Regions from separate parts of the Streptomyces nanhaiensis genome, predicted to be linked through region 2. Evidence: predicted binding sites of a transcription regulator. Region 2 holds the regulator's gene; the other holds the start of a gene.
What was found. The regulator HspR, encoded in region 2, represses chaperone genes until heat shock. The targets are predictions, from matches to a motif close to TTGAGNNNNNNNNNCTCAA.

Region 1 (7,440 bases), on a different contig from region 2:
ACGCCGCGATCTCCCGCTCGCCCTGGTACACCTGGATCTGCACGCTGGGCTGGTTGTCCTCGGCGGTGGTGAAGATCTCCGAGCGCTTGGTCGGGATCGTGGTGTTGCGCTCGATCAGCTTGGTCATGATGCCGCCCTTGGTCTCGATCCCCAGGGACAGCGGGGTGACGTCCAGCAGCAGGACGTCCTTGACCTCGCCCTTGAGCACACCGGCCTGCAGCGAGGCGCCGATGGCCACCACCTCGTCCGGGTTGACGCCCTTGTTCGCCTCCTTGCCGGTGAGGTCGCGGACCAGGTCCGTCACCGCGGGCATCCGCGTGGACCCGCCGACCAGGACGACGTGGTCGATGTCGGAGACCGAGATCCCCGCGTCCTTCACGGCCTGGTGGAAGGGCCCCTTGCAGCGCTCCAGCAGGCCGGCGGTGAGCTGCTGCAGCTGGACCCGGGTGAGCTTCTCGTCCAGGTGCAGCGGACCCGCGTCCGACGCGGTGATGTAGGGCAGGCTGATGGTCGTCTCCGTGGCGGAGGACAGCTCGATCTTCGCCTTCTCCGCCGCCTCGCGCAGCCGCTGGACGGCCATCTTGTCCTTGGCCAGGTCCACGCCGTACGCGTTCTTGAACTGCTTGACCAGGTGGTCGACGATCCGCTGGTCCCAGTCGTCGCCTCCCAGGTGCGTGTCGCCGTTGGTGGCCTTCACCTCCACGACGCCCTCGCCGATCTCCAGCAGCGAGACGTCGAAGGTGCCGCCGCCGAGGTCGAAGACCAGGACCGTCTGGTCCTCCTTCTCCAGGCCGTAGGCCAGGGCCGCGGCCGTGGGCTCGTTGATGATCCGCAGGACGTTCAGGCCCGCGATCTCGCCGGCCTCCTTCGTCGCCGTGCGCTGGGCGTCGTTGAAGTAGGCGGGGACGGTGATCACCGCGTCGGTGACCTTCTCGCCCAGGTACGCCTCGGCGTCCCGCTTCAGCTTCTGCAGCACCCGCGCGGAGATCTCCTGCGCGGCGTACCGCTTGCCGTCCACGTCCCCCGTCGCGGGGAAGCGCCAGCCCTCCTCGCCCATGTGCCGCTTGACCGAGCGGACGGTGCGCTCCACGTTCGTCACCGCCTGCCGCTTGGCGACCTCGCCCACCAGCACCTCGCCGTTCCTGGCGAACGCCACCACCGAGGGTGTGGTCCTGGCGCCCTCGGCGTTGGCGACGACCGTGGGCTCGCCGGCCTCCAGTACGGACACCACGGAGTTGGTGGTGCCCAGATCGATGCCTACCGCTCGTGCCACTTGTGGTCCCTCCTCTCGCCACCGCCGCCCACCGGCGCGCGGTCCGGGAACCGGGCGTCTTCTGCCTGCACTTCCTGCATAAAACTTGAGTCGCTTCATGTCAAGCACAGCCCGGTGCGGCCGGTGTGGCCGGGGCGGCCACCGCAGGAGCCGTAACGACCTTTGGCCGTCGTCCGCGCCGTCGTCCGCGAACGACGGCCCCGGAGGCGCGCAGGCCGCTCGAGGGGTTCGGCTCCCCTCCCAGGTCCGCTCCCGGGTCCGCTTCCTCCGTGGCGCAGGCGCCGTCTGCGGTCATGGGCGGCTCTCCCGGTGCTGTGCTGTACGCGCGGTCTCCACTCGCGGCCGAACCCGCCCAGAGCCACCGAAGGGCCGCACCCCGCCGCCCGGGGTGCGCGTACGGTCACCCGGCGTACGCGGATTGCCCTCGGAGCGCGGGCGGTCAGCGCGGCGGCTCGAAGGGGGCCTCGCCCTCCTGGCCGTAGTAGGCGTGCAGCAGCGAGATCCGGGCGACCCGCAGCCCTTGCGCCACCGCCTCCCGCGCCGCATCCCGCCCGGTGAAGTCCCGCCGCTCCCGCTCGTGTTCGACGAACGGCTCGATGACGGGCTGGGCGTACAGCAGCGGCAGGTCGCCGCCGTCCCGGACCAGTGTGACGACGAGATGGTCGCCGGTGCGGGCGTCGCGGTACCCGTACCGTTCGGAGGAAGGGGCGAAGTTCATCGGGAGCGGCTCCGGCGAGCCGGTCCACCGGTCCTCGCCGAGCGCCTCCGTCCACTTCTCACCGACCTCCTTCGGGTCGCCGTCGAGGACGACGTACCGCTCCAGCCGCCACTGGCAGCTCAGCGGGCCGGGCGGCTCGCCCTCGAAGGCGGGGTGGCGCAGGCAGTGGTCCTTCGCGGCGGTGCCGAGCTGCCGCGACACGCCCGGCAGGCCGTCGACGATCTCCTCCAGGCGGCGTTCGCCCTCCGGCCCGGCCTCGCGGCTGGCCGCGTCGACCTCGCCGGTCCGCGACAGGACGTCCATCGGCTCGGCCAGCCACACGTAGCCGTACCACCCCGCCGCCGCCGGGGCCGCCAGTGCGGCCGCCGCCACTGCCGCGCCGACGATCCCGCGCCGCACCCGCGATCCGGTCTTCCCCGTCACCTTCGAATCCCCCGCATCCCTCGTCACCGGGCGGCCGCGCCCCGCCCACGGCACCACGCTATGCCCCCGCCCGCGCGGCGCCCGGCCGCGCGGGGGCGCCGTGCGGGCGGGGGCAGGCGGGTCAGGCGGGCAGGGAGGCGAGCCAGTCGGTCAGCAGGCGGTTGACCTCGGCTGGGCGCTCCTGCTGGATCCAGTGGCCGCAGCCGTCGAGGATGTGGGAGGAGACCAGGCCGGGCAGCGTGACCGGGTACGCCTCGATCGCGTCGGCCAGCCAGACCGTGGAGGCGTCCAGGCCGCCGCCGACGAACAGCGAGGGCTGGGTGAGGGGGGCGCCGTCGAAGGTTGCGAGGTCTTCCCAGTCGCGGTCCATGTTGCGGTAGCGGTTGAGTGCTCCGGTGAAGCCGGTGCGCTCGAACTCCCCGGCGTAGAAGTCGAGTTCCTCCTCACCCAGCCAGGCGGGCAGCCGACCGGCGGGGAACCGCTCCCGCATCGTCGCGCCCCTGCCGACGAAGTGCGGGTCGGGGGCGCCGGGGACGGGCATGGTGTCGGCGGACAGGGCCGCGTAGAGGCCCGCGAGCCAGCCGCGCACATCGGGCTCGATCTCGGCCTCGGCGCGGCCGGGCCGCTGGAAGTAGGAGACGTAGAGCTCCTCCTCCCCTCCCATCCGCGCGAAGACGTCGCCGGGGCGCGGCCCGCCGCGCGGGGTGTAGGGGACGCTCAGCAGCCCCACGGCGCGGAAGACCTCCGGTCTGAGCAGCGCGGAGTTCGCGGCGATGGGCGAACCCCAGTCGTGGCCGACGACCACCGCCGTCTCCTCGCCCAGGGCGCGCACCACCGCGACGTTGTCCTCCACCAGGTGGAGCATCCGGTAGGCGTCCGTCGCAACCGGTTTGGAGGAGCGGCCGTAGCCGCGCACGTCGATCGCGACCGCGCGGTATCCCGCCGCCGCGATGGCCGGCAACTGGTGGCGCCAGGAGTACCAGGACTCCGGGAAGCCGTGGACGAGCAGCACCAGCGGCCCGCTTCCCTGCTCCACCAGGTGGATCCGGCCCCCCTGCGAGGGCACCGACCGGTGGGTGGTCTCCGCGGCGTGTCGCCCGTCGTGCTGCGGCATGGGGCCTCCTCAGGGGCCGTGGGACGCCGCCGCGGTGCGGGCCGGTCTTCTCCGGCCCACCGGCGGCTCGGCTCCGATCATGTGGGAGATCCGGCCCGGAGGGCGAACCCGTTTGCCGGTCCGGCAAGCACGGGTCCGGCGACATTCGGCGGAGCGGCGTCTCCCCGCGCGGCGGAGCGCGTTGCCCGTGCGTCATGTGGCGGGTTCCGGGGCGGAGGACCGGCGAGTGGTGTCCCGCCGGGCGATGGCCTCGGCCACCTGCTCTACGGCGGTGCGCAGGATGTCGCCGTAGGCGCCCTGGGGGAGGTCGGGAGTGTATCTGCGGGCCGCGTCGATGTGTTCGGCGGCTGCGTCGAACGACCCGAGCCGGCGGTAGTCGTCGGCGAGGTTGAGGTGCAGGGAAGGGTAGAAGGCGGCGGCGCTCAGACCGGCGTGGTGCTCCTGAAGGCGCCGCTCGGTCACGGCGTCGGCGGCGTCCAGGGCCCGGACGTCCCAGGCCAGGGCCTGGGCGGGGTCCTCGTGGAGGTCCGCCAGGTGGTGCGCGAGGGTGCAGCGGTGCAGCGGGTCGCCGGTGACGCCGATCGCGGACCACAGGTCCAGGAGTTTGCGGCGGGCGGCCTCCGCCTCGCCGGTCTGTCCCTCGGCGACGGCGGCGCCGATGGCCTCCATCGTCGGGTCGGGGGCGGCGGGTGTGGTGGAGGTAGTGGAGGTGGTGGTCACTGGGGTGCTCCTTGTCGTTCTGGGTCAGGCACGGTGGTCGGGGTTGACGGGCATGGCCCAGGTGGTGAGGCCGCCGCGGTCGGCGGAGCGGACCGTGACGGGCAGGTCGGCCCCGCGCAGGTCGAGCATCACGTCGGGGCCGATGGCGGTGCCGACGGCCGGGTAGAGGGTGGTCAGCTCGAAGGAGATCCGCACCTCCCGTCCCGTCACGGTGGCCGGAAGCAGGGTGCCGGGGTGTTCGCCGGCCGCCGGGAGGGTCAGGCCGTGCCGGGTGGCGTGCAACTCGACCCGCTCGCCCGGGTGTTCCTCCAGGGCCCGCAGCAGCGCGTCCTTCGCCGCCGTCGCGCGGGTGGTGGCCTCCGGCAGGGACGCGAGCATCAGGTGATGGTCGGGGAACTCCTCCGTCAGCAGCCGGCAGTGACGGTCCTCCCGTCCCGCCATGCGCAGCCGGACGCCGTGCGGCGCCGCCTCGATGCGTACCAGCGCGCTGCGGCGCATCTCGCCGGTCACGGCCCGCAGTTCGTCGCCGTCGATTGTGGCGGCCCAGGCCGTGGCCGCCGGTTCGGCGGGGACGAGCGTCCGGGTCGAGAGCCGGTACCGGTCGGTCGCGGTCAGCGTGACCGCCTCGGCGGTCGCCTCGACGCGCAGTCCGCCGAGCACCGGCATCCCCGGATCGCACGCGGTCGCGGTCAGGACCCGCTCGACCGCGTCGGCCAGTACGGGCCCCTTCAGCGCGGCGACCGGCCGGCTCGGCGCGCCGTGGAGCGAGGACTTGAGCGCGGCGGCGTCCCTCCGTACCGCCGCCGCGTCCCCTATGACCTTCGCGACGTGCTCGTCGATCAGCCTGGACGCCTCGCCGGGCCCGGCGTCGAGCACCGCCCCGGCGGTGGCCAGCGGCATGGCGATCTGGCGGAGCCGGCGGAGGGTGGTGGCCCGTGGCACCTGGTCGGCGCCGTAGTAGCGGTAGCCCGAGGCCGGATCGGTCTCGGCGGGCGGCAGCAGCCCGGAGTCGGCGTAGAACCGCAGCGCGCTGGGGGTCAGACCGGTGCGCTGGGCGAAGACCCCGATGGGCATCAGCTCGGAATTCGGCACCCCGTCATCGTCGGGCTTCAAGCGGGTCGAAAGTCAACAGCGGCCGGTGCGGCGGCGATGACCGACGAGGACCGGCGCTTCGCGAGGGGACGTCCGCCCGCGCTGGACGGTCGGGACGGACGGTCGGGGCGGCTGGGGTCGGAGGAAGGAGGGAGATCCACTCTCCGCCACCTTCAACCTATAGCGCACCGGGGGCCTTGCGGCAAGGCCCGGGTCGTGCCGCAGAATCGTCGCCCTGGGCCGGAACCTGCGCAAAAGACGGGTTTCACAGAGTACGTGCGCCTTCGCGTGCTCATGGGACGCACGGAGCGGCCGGCTTGGACCGACACTCTTCACATGGGGGAATCCGTGATCGACGTGATCATCGCCGGCGCCGGACCGACCGGTCTGATGCTGGCCTGCGAGCTGCGGCTGCACGGCGTGCGCGTGGTGGTGCTGGAGAAGGAGACGGAGCCGACCAGGGTCGTCCGCGCGCTCGGCCTGCACGTGCGCAGCATCGAGGTGATGGACCAGCGCGGTCTGCTGGGCCGGTTCCTCGCGCACGGCAGGCAGTACCCGGTCGGCGGCTTCTTCGCCGGCATCCCCAAGCCCTCGCCCGACCGGCTGGACACCGCGCACGCCTATGTCCTGGGCATCCCGCAGCCGGTCACCGACCGCCTGCTGGCCGAGCGCGCCGCCGAGCTGGGCGCCGAGATCCGGCGCGGCTGCGAGGTGACGGGGCTGGAGCAGGACGAGGACGGGGTGACCGTCGCGCTGGCCGACGGTACGCGGCTGCGCTCGCGCTACGCCGTCGGCTGCGACGGCGGCCGCAGTACGGTGCGCAGACTGCTCGGCGTCGGCTTCCCCGGCGAGCCCGCCGGGGTCGAGACGCTGCTGGGCGAGATGGAGGCGACCGAGGACCCGGCGGTGATCGCGTCCGTGGTGGCCGATGTGCGCAGGACCCAGCTGCGGTTCGGCGTCGGGCCCGTCGAGGAGGGGATCTACCGAGTCGTCGTACCGGCCGAGGGGCTGGCCGAGGACCGCACCGTACCGCCGACCCTGGAGGAGGTCAGGCGGCGGCTGCGGGCGGTCGCCGGCACCGACTTCGGAGTGCACTCGCCGCGCTGGCTCTCCCGCTTCGGCGACGCCACCCGGCAGGCCGAGCGCTACCGGGACGGCCGGGTGCTGCTGGCCGGCGACGCCGCCCACGTCCACCCGCCGGTCGGCGGGCAGGGCCTCAACCTCGGCATCCAGGACGCGTTCAACCTCGGCTGGAAACTGGCCGCCGAGGTCGCCGGCCGGGCACCGGACGGGCTGCTGGACAGCTACCACGCCGAACGGCACCCGGTGGCCGCCGACGTGCTGGACAACACCCGCGCGCAGATGGTGCTGATGTCCACCGAGCCCGGCCCGCGGTCGGTGCGCCGGATGGTGTCGGAGCTGATGGACTTCGAGGAGGTCAACCGGCATCTGACCGAGAAGATCACCGCGATCTCGGTCCGCTACGACTTCGGCGGAGGGCACGGGCTGCTCGGCCGGCGGCTGCGGGACATCGGTCTGAAGCGGGGCCGCCTGTACGGGCTGATGCACGGCGGACGCGGACTGCTGCTGGACCAGACCGGCCGGCTGTCGGCGGCGGGCTGGACGGACCGCGTCGACCATGTCGTCGACGTCAGCGAGGAGTTGGAGGCGCCCGCGGTGCTGCTGCGGCCGGACGGCCATGTGGCGTGGGCGGGCGAGGACCAGGCCGGGCTGCTCGACCACCTGCCCAGGTGGTTCGGGCCCGCCACCGCCTCCTGAGCCCGGGAGCGGGGGCGGGGCGTGGGGGCGAGCCCCGGGGCCGCCGCCTCAGCCGTCGGGTGACTCGCCTCCCGCCCCGCCCTCCTCGGGCTTTTCCCTTGCCGCCGCCGGCGTCGGCGGCGCCCCGTTCCGTCCGGCGCTTCGGAGGTACCGGCATCCGAAGAAGGACTCGCCAAGCTGTCGCCCCAGCTCGCAGGCGGGAAGGCCCCGCCCGTTTGGCGTCCCACCACTGCCATCCCCCGGAGTCGTCGTCGGGGTCCAAGCGGCAGAGCCGGTTCCGGAGCGACCAGGGCCGGCTCCCCGCGTGGGTCTCATGCGGGG
Region 2 (7,440 bases):
CACACATCAGCATGCAGTAAGTTGAGTCTATTCCACTCAACGCGCGAACGGGAGCGCCGCCGGGATAGTTTCCGGAGCATGGCCAGCGAATCCCGGCGGGACCCCCGGCATCCGGACGACGCGTACCTCGCCTTCTGGCGGGAGCGGCACCTGTGCACCCTGACCACGCTCCGCCCCGACGGCACCCCCCACGTGGTGCCAGTCGGGGTCACCTACGACCCCGGGGCCGGCCTGGCACGGGTCATCACCCGCCGTACCAGCGCCAAGGTCGCCAACGTCCTGGCCGCCGCGGACCGGCCCGGCGGCGCCCGGGCCGCCGTCTGCCAGGTGGACCGGGGGCGCTGGGCGACCCTGGAGGGGGTCGCGTCGGTGCGCACCGACGCCGAGGCGATCGCGGACGCGGTCGCCCGCTACGCCGAGCGCTACGGGCGCACCCCCGCGCCCAACCCGGAGCGGGTGCTGATCGAGATCGCCCTGGACCGGGCGATGGGCACCGTCCCCTCCCCTGAGCGCCCCTGACCCCTGACCCCTGGGCCCGCACCCGCACCCGCACCCGCACCCGGGTACGCGTACGGCGCGACGCCGCCCCGCCCGGTCGCACATCGGGCGGGACGGCGTCGGCTCGTGGGGCGGCCGGTCCGGCGGATCCGGCGCGCGCGGTGCGGCTCGGTGCGGCTCGGTGCGGCTCGGCTCAGCCGCGGGGACGGCCGCCCGCCGCCTGGAGCAGCCGGCGCGCCTCGGCCGGGAAGGGGCGGCCCAGCACCCGGCCCTGGTCGTCGCCGACCGACATCACGGCCACCACCGTGCCGGACTGGCTCGCGGCGTCGTAGTCCCGCAGCCACGGCCCGCCGCTGGAGCCCTGGGTCAGGTCGCAGGACTCCAGCAGCAGCCCGCCCACGTTCGGCTGCTGGGTGTCCCGCTCGGTCAGCAGGGCGGGCGTGCCCGCGCAGTGGGCGAGCGTCTCGCCGTCGTACGGCTTCGTGGCCGGGTAGCCCAGGGCCACGGTCCGCTCGGCCGGATCGACGGGTTCGAAGTCCAGGCGGTTGGCGCCGACCGTCTCCTGGAGCGTCCGCCCGCCCTTCTTCTCCACCTTCAGGAAGGCGTAGTCGTACGGCAGGACCTGCGGCAGCCTCCCCCGCTTCCAGGCGGACTCCAGGTGCACCGACTTCACCCGCCAGCCGACCCGGGCGGCGTTCGCGGTGCCGTGGCGGTCGTAGGCGGGGACGAACCAGGCCTGCTTCCAGCGGGGCTCGCCGGGGTTGTGGACGCAGTGCGCGGCGGTGACGACGACGCTTCCGTTGGGGGCGTCCACGACGGCGCCGGAGCAGGCGAGCAGCTGCCCGTCCGGATAGGTACCGATGAGCTTCCCGACGGTCCGCACGGTACCGCCGGGCCAGGGCGCCCGGGGGGCGCCGGCCCCGTCGGCCGTCGTGCGAACGGCCGCGGCGCCGGACACCGGATCGACCGCGGGGACGCCCAGGGGAGCGGCCCCCAGCAGCGCGGCGGAGGTCGCGACGGTGACGAATGCGGCTATGACGGCACGTATCCTGTCCATGCCCTCACGCTGCGCCCCTCCCACGTGCGCATGCCATCCGCACACCGCCGACCGGGTGGGGCGGTGCCTCCGTTCGGGCGGACCCGGACGGACGCATGTGTACGCCGTACGGCCCCACGCCGGGGACGTACGGGACGCGAGCCCGAGCCGGGACCCGGGCCCTGCCGGAGCCGGGCTCCACCGGAGCCGGACCGGAGCCGGACCGGAACGGCAGCGGCCCGGCCGGGAAGGCCGGGCCGGAGCGGACCGTGGAAGCGGCAGGGGGCCGCGCCCCGGGTCGTGCCGGGTGCGGGTCAGTCGGCGGAGCGCTGAGGCCGCCAGACCACCAGCGCGCTGGACTGCTGCACGTCCTGGTAGGGCACCAGGTCGCGGCGGTAGGAGGCGTGCACCTGCGCCTCGCGCTGGCGCATGGCCAGCGCCGCGCCCTCCACCGCCTGCTGGAGTTCGGCCACCTTGGCCTGGAGGGCGGCGACCTGGTTCTCCAGTTCGATGATGCGCTTGATGCCCGCGAGGTTGATGCCCTCGTCCTGCGACAGCCGCTGCACCTGGCGCAGGAGCTGGATGTCCCGCGCCGAGTAGCGGCGGCCCCGCCCGGCCGTACGGTCGGGGGAGACGAGACCGAGCCGGTCGTACTGCCGCAGCGTCTGCGGGTGGAGCCCGGAGAGCTGGGCCGCGACGGAGATGACGTAGACCGGTGACTCGTCCGTCAGTTCGTACGGGTTGCCGCGCCCCCGTCCCTGGCTCTGTCGTCCGCGGCCGTAGCCGTCCATATCGGTCAGTCTCCCTTCGCGGCCTTGAACAGCGCCGCCCGCGGATCCTCGCCCGCGGTCGCGTCACGGTAGGACTCCAGCAGGTCCCTCGCCTTGTCGCTCAGTTCCCTCGGGACCGTCACCTCCATGGTGACCAGCAGATCGCCCCTGGTGCCATCCTTGCGCACCGCCCCTTTCCCCCGGGCGCGCATCGTCCGGCCGCTCGGGGTGCCGGCCGGCAGCCTCAGGGTGACCGGCGGGCCGCCCAGGGTGGGCACCTTGATCTCGCCGCCGAGCGCCGCCTCCGTGAAGGTGACGGGCACGGTGACGGTCAGGTTGTCGCCCTTGCGGCCGAACACCGGGTGCGGCTCGACGTGCACCACGACGTACAGGTCTCCGTTCGGGCCGCCGCGCTCGCCCGGTGCGCCCTTGCCGCGCAGCCGGATGCGCTGACCGTCCGAGACGCCGGCGGGGATGCGGACCTGCATGGTGCGCGAGCTGGTGGCCCGGCCGCTGCCCTTGCAGACCTCGCACGGGTCCTGGGCGATCAGCCCCCGGCCCCGGCAGTCCACGCACGGGTCGGTGAGCGAGAATCCGCCCCCGCCGCCCCGGCTGACCTGGCCGGTGCCGACGCAGGTCGGGCAGACCCTGGGTGTGCCGTTCCTGTCGCCGGTGCCCGCGCAGGCCTTGCACGCCGCCGAGCTGGACATCCGCAGCGGGACCGTGGCCCCGTCCACCGCCTCGGTGAAGCTGAGCGTCACCTCGGACTCGACGTCCTGGCCGCGGCGCGGCTGGGTGCGCGTGCCCGCTCCGCCGCCCCGGCCGAACAGCCCGCCGAAGACGTCCCCGAGGCCGCCGCCGAAGCCGCCCGCCCCGGGGCTGCCGCCCTGGGCGCCTCCGAAGATGTCGCCCAGGTCGAAGTTGAAGCCGCCGGGGCCGCCCGCCCCCGGGCCGGTGCGGAAACCACCGGCGCCGAAGAGCGCGCGGGCCTCGTCGTACTCCTTGCGGCGCTTGGGATCGCCCAGGACGTCATGGGCCTCGGAGACCTCCTTGAAGCGCTCCTCGGCCCGGGCGTCGCCCTTGTTGGCGTCCGGGTGGAACTCGCGGGCGAGCTTCCGGTACGCCTTCTTGATCTCCGCCTCGGTGGCGTCCTTGGGGACGCCGAGGACCTTGTAGTAGTCCTTCTCCACGAAGTCCTTGGTGCTCATCCCCGGCGTCCCTCCTTCCGGTCTTCCTCCGCGTCAGCCCTGCTCGGGGCCACCGCTCTCCTCATCGGCTGCCGTCTCCGCCTGCTGGTCCTCGCCCTTGGCGGGCTGCGCGCCCGGCTGGGGCTCGGCGACACCGACCCGCGCGGGGCGGATCGTGCGCTCGCCGATGCGATACCCGGGCTGCAGGATCTGCACGCACGTCGTCTCGGTGACGTCGGGCGAGTACGAGTGCATCAGCGCCTCGTGCACCGTCGGGTCGAAGGCCTCGCCCTCCTTGCCGAACTGCTGCAGACCCATCTTCGCCACGACCGTCTCCAGCGACTCGGCCACCGACTTGAAGCCGCCGAGCAGCTCGCCGTGGTCCCGGGCGCGGCCGATGTCGTCGAGCACCGGCAGCAGCTCGGTGAGCACGTTGGCGATCGCGATCTCCTTGACCGCCACCCGGTCCCGCTCGACCCGGCGGCGGTAGTTGGAGAACTCCGCCTGGAGCCGCTGCAGGTCCTGGGTGCGCTCGTTCAGCGCGGTACGGGTCTGGTCGAGCTGGGCGGTCAGCGCCGCCACCCGCTCGGCGTCCCCGGACGCCCCGGACGTCCCGGGGGCCGCCTCCGGGCCCGCCTCCTCGGCGGGTCCGGAGGCCTGCGCCGCGTCACCGGGCTGCTCGCCCGGCTCGACCGGCTCGGCGGGGACGTCGGGCTCCTGCTCGAAACCCGGGGTCTCCTCCGTCACGCTGCATCACCCTTGGGCTTGTCGTCGTCGACGATCTCGGCGTCCACCACGTCGTCGTCCGCGCCGCCGGCCTTGGCACCGGCTCCGGCTCCGGCGCCGCCCGCGGCCTGCTGTCCCTGGGCGTCGGCGTACAGGGCCTGGCCCAGCTTCTGGCTGGTGGCCGCGACCTTCTCGGAGGCCTCGCGGATGGCCGCGGTGTCCTCGCCCTTGAGCTTCTCCTTCAGCTCCGCCACCGACGCCTCGACCTCGGACCTGACGTCCCCGGGCACCTTGTCCTCGTTGTCCTTGAGGAACTTCTCGGTGGTGTACACCAGCTGCTCGGCCTGGTTGCGGGTCTCGGCCGCCTCCCGGCGCCGGTGGTCCTCCTCCGCGTACTGCTCGGCCTCCCGCATCATCCGCTCGATGTCGTCCTTGGGCAGCGCCGAACCGCCGGTGACGGTCATCCGCTGCTCCTTGCCCGTGCCCAGGTCCTTGGCGGACACGTGCATGATGCCGTTGGCGTCGATGTCGAAGGTGACCTCGATCTGCGGCACCCCGCGCGGCGCCGGCGGCAGCCCGGTCAGCTCGAACATGCCCAGCTTCTTGTTGTACGCCGCGATCTCCCGCTCGCCCTGGTACACCTGGATCTGCACGCTGGGCTGGTTGTCCTCGGCGGTGGTGAAGATCTCCGAGCGCTTGGTCGGGATCGTGGTGTTGCGCTCGATCAGCTTGGTCATGATGCCGCCCTTGGTCTCGATCCCCAGGGACAGCGGGGTGACGTCCAGCAGCAGGACGTCCTTGACCTCGCCCTTGAGCACACCGGCCTGCAGCGAGGCGCCGATGGCCACCACCTCGTCCGGGTTGACGCCCTTGTTCGCCTCCTTGCCGCCGGTCAGCTCCTTGACGAGCTCGGCGACGGCCGGCATGCGGGTCGAGCCGCCGACGAGGACGACGTGGTCGATCTCGGAGAGCTGGATGCCCGCGTCCTTGATCACGTTGTGGAACGGGATCTTGCAGCGCTCCAGCAGGTCGGCGGTGAGCTGCTGGAACTGGGCCCGGGTGAGCTTCTCGTCCAGGTGCAGCGGGCCCTCGGCCGACGCGGTGATGTAGGGCAGGTTGATGGTGGTCTCGGTCGAGCTGGAGAGCTCGATCTTGGCCTTCTCCGCCGCCTCGCGCAGCCGCTGGAGCGCCATCTTGTCCTTGGCCAGGTCCACGCCGTGGCCGGACTGGAACTGCTTGACCAGGTAGTCGACGATCCGCTGGTCCCAGTCGTCGCCGCCGAGCTGGTTGTCGCCGTTGGTGGCCTTCACCTCCACGACGCCGTCGCCGATCTCCAGCAGCGAGACGTCGAAGGTGCCGCCGCCGAGGTCGAAGACCAGGATCGTCTGGTCGTCCTTCTCCAGGCCGTAGGCCAGGGCGGCCGCGGTCGGCTCGTTGACGATGCGCAGGACGTTCAGACCCGCGATCTCGCCGGCCTCCTTGGTGGCCTGGCGCTCGTGGTCGTTGAAGTAGGCGGGGACGGTGATCACCGCGTCGGTGACCTTCTCGCCCAGGTACGCCTCGGCGTCCCGCTTCAGCTTCTGCAGCACGAAGGCGCTGATCTGCTGGGGGTTGAAGTCCTTGCCGTCCAGGTTGATCTTCCAGTCGGTGCCCATGTGGCGCTTGACCGACCGGATCGTCCTGTCGACGTTGGTGACGGCCTGGCGCTTGGCGACCTCGCCTACGAGAACCTCGCCGTTCTTGGCGAAGGCGACGACGGACGGCGTGGTCCTGGCGCCCTCGGCATTGGTGATGACGGTGGGCTCACCGCCCTCGAGAACACTGACGACGGAGTTCGTCGTACCCAGGTCGATGCCGACCGCTCGTGCCATTTCGGGTTCCTCCAGCTCATACCTTGAGTAGATCTGGCTCAAGAGTGCAGCAGGAGGGAGGGCGGCGTCAAGAGACCTGAGCCGCACCGACTCAACTCTCCTCCGGCGGGCCAACTCATGCCCCAGCCGTTCCGTCTCAACTACCCGCGGAACGCCGGTCGTCGGGAATCGCCCGGAGAACAGGGTGCCCGCCGGGGCCGTCACGGCTCCCGGACGGGGCAGCCTTCCCCGCGCCGGCCGATCCATCCGGCCCGCCGCGCTCTTTCTCCCCCGGTTCCCGTACGCCCGCCGCCTCCCCACCCGCCGTCTCCCCGGCCCCGGAGAACTCGACGGCGACGACCGCCGCGTCGTCCCGCAGCCTCCCGCCGGTGTGCCGGGCGACCGCCTCCAGCAGTTCGTCCGGCAGCCGCTCGGTGGGCACCCCGCGCAGTCCCTCCAGCGTCTCGGCGAGCGGGAAGAAGCGCCCCCTGCCGTCGCGCGCCTCGTCGATGCCGTCGGTGTGGAGCAGCAACCGGTCCCCGGGGCTCCACCGGGTGTGGACGGTCAGACCGCAGTCGTCGTCCCATCCGACCGTGAAACCGTGCACCAGCCCGAGCGGCGGCAGCGGCTCGACCGGCAGCGGCGCGCAGCCCTCGGCGGTGAGCAGCAGCGGCGGCGGATGCCCCAGGTCGACGACGCGCAGCCGCCCGCCCTGGATCTCCACCAGCGCGGCGGTGACGAACAGTTCGTCCGCCTCCGCCTCCGCGTCCGGGCCGTCACCGGCGGCCGCCTCCCGCGCGCACCGCGCCACCGCGCGCGAGCAGCGGCCGGCCACGGTCGTCAGCGCGGACTCGTACTGGGCCGCCTCCCGGAAGGCGCCCAGCACCGCGGCCGCCGTACGGATCGCGGGCAGGCCCTTGCCGCGCACGTCGCCGATGATCAGCCGGGTGCGGTCGGGGAGGACCACGACCTCGTACAGATCGCCGCCGATCAGCGTGTCGGACTCGGCGGCGCTGTACCTGGCCGCCAGGCGCAGCCCGCCCGCGCGGCGCGGCACCGGGGAGAGGAGGGCGAGCTGGGCGGCCTCGGCGACCTGCCGGATCCGGACGAGCTGCCCCTCGCGCCGCCGCCGGGCCACGGCCGCCACCAGGCCGGCCGCACTCACCACCGCCAGCGAGACCAGCGAGGTGGCGGAGGTGTCCGTCTCGGCCGCGGTCGGTTCGAAGGATGTGGCCAGCCCGAGGGCCAGGGCGGCGGCGGAGACGGCGAGCACGTCGCGGGGGCGGCCCCGGACCGCGGCGAGCGCGGGCGCCGGGGTGAGCAGGGAGCCGGCGTGCGCGACGCGGCCCTGGAGCCCGTCGGTGGCCTCGACG

Region 1: a site for HspR is predicted at 1,359-1,377, ahead of dnaK (molecular chaperone DnaK). Genes of this name have one in related genera too.

Annotation. Positions count from the first base shown of each region.
Region 1 is NZ_JBKJFM010000057.1:13,864-21,303, reverse strand. It holds gene dnaK (molecular chaperone DnaK) at 1-1,273, opposite strand, end outside; gene ACLIYP_RS14805 (hypothetical protein) at 1,713-2,414, opposite strand; gene ACLIYP_RS14800 (alpha/beta fold hydrolase) at 2,536-3,528, opposite strand; gene ACLIYP_RS14795 (hypothetical protein) at 3,721-4,197, opposite strand; gene ACLIYP_RS14790 (DNA polymerase III subunit beta family protein) at 4,273-5,340, opposite strand; gene rox (rifampin monooxygenase) at 5,689-7,119, shown strand.
Region 2 is NZ_JBKJFM010000025.1:28,236-35,675, reverse strand. It holds gene ACLIYP_RS09225 (pyridoxamine 5'-phosphate oxidase family protein) at 79-519, shown strand; gene ACLIYP_RS09220 (trypsin-like serine peptidase) at 692-1,555, opposite strand; gene ACLIYP_RS09215 (heat shock protein transcriptional repressor HspR) at 1,849-2,325, opposite strand; gene dnaJ (molecular chaperone DnaJ) at 2,331-3,512, opposite strand; gene grpE (nucleotide exchange factor GrpE) at 3,546-4,238, opposite strand; gene dnaK (molecular chaperone DnaK) at 4,235-6,088, opposite strand; gene ACLIYP_RS09195 (PP2C family protein-serine/threonine phosphatase) at 6,225-7,440, opposite strand, start outside.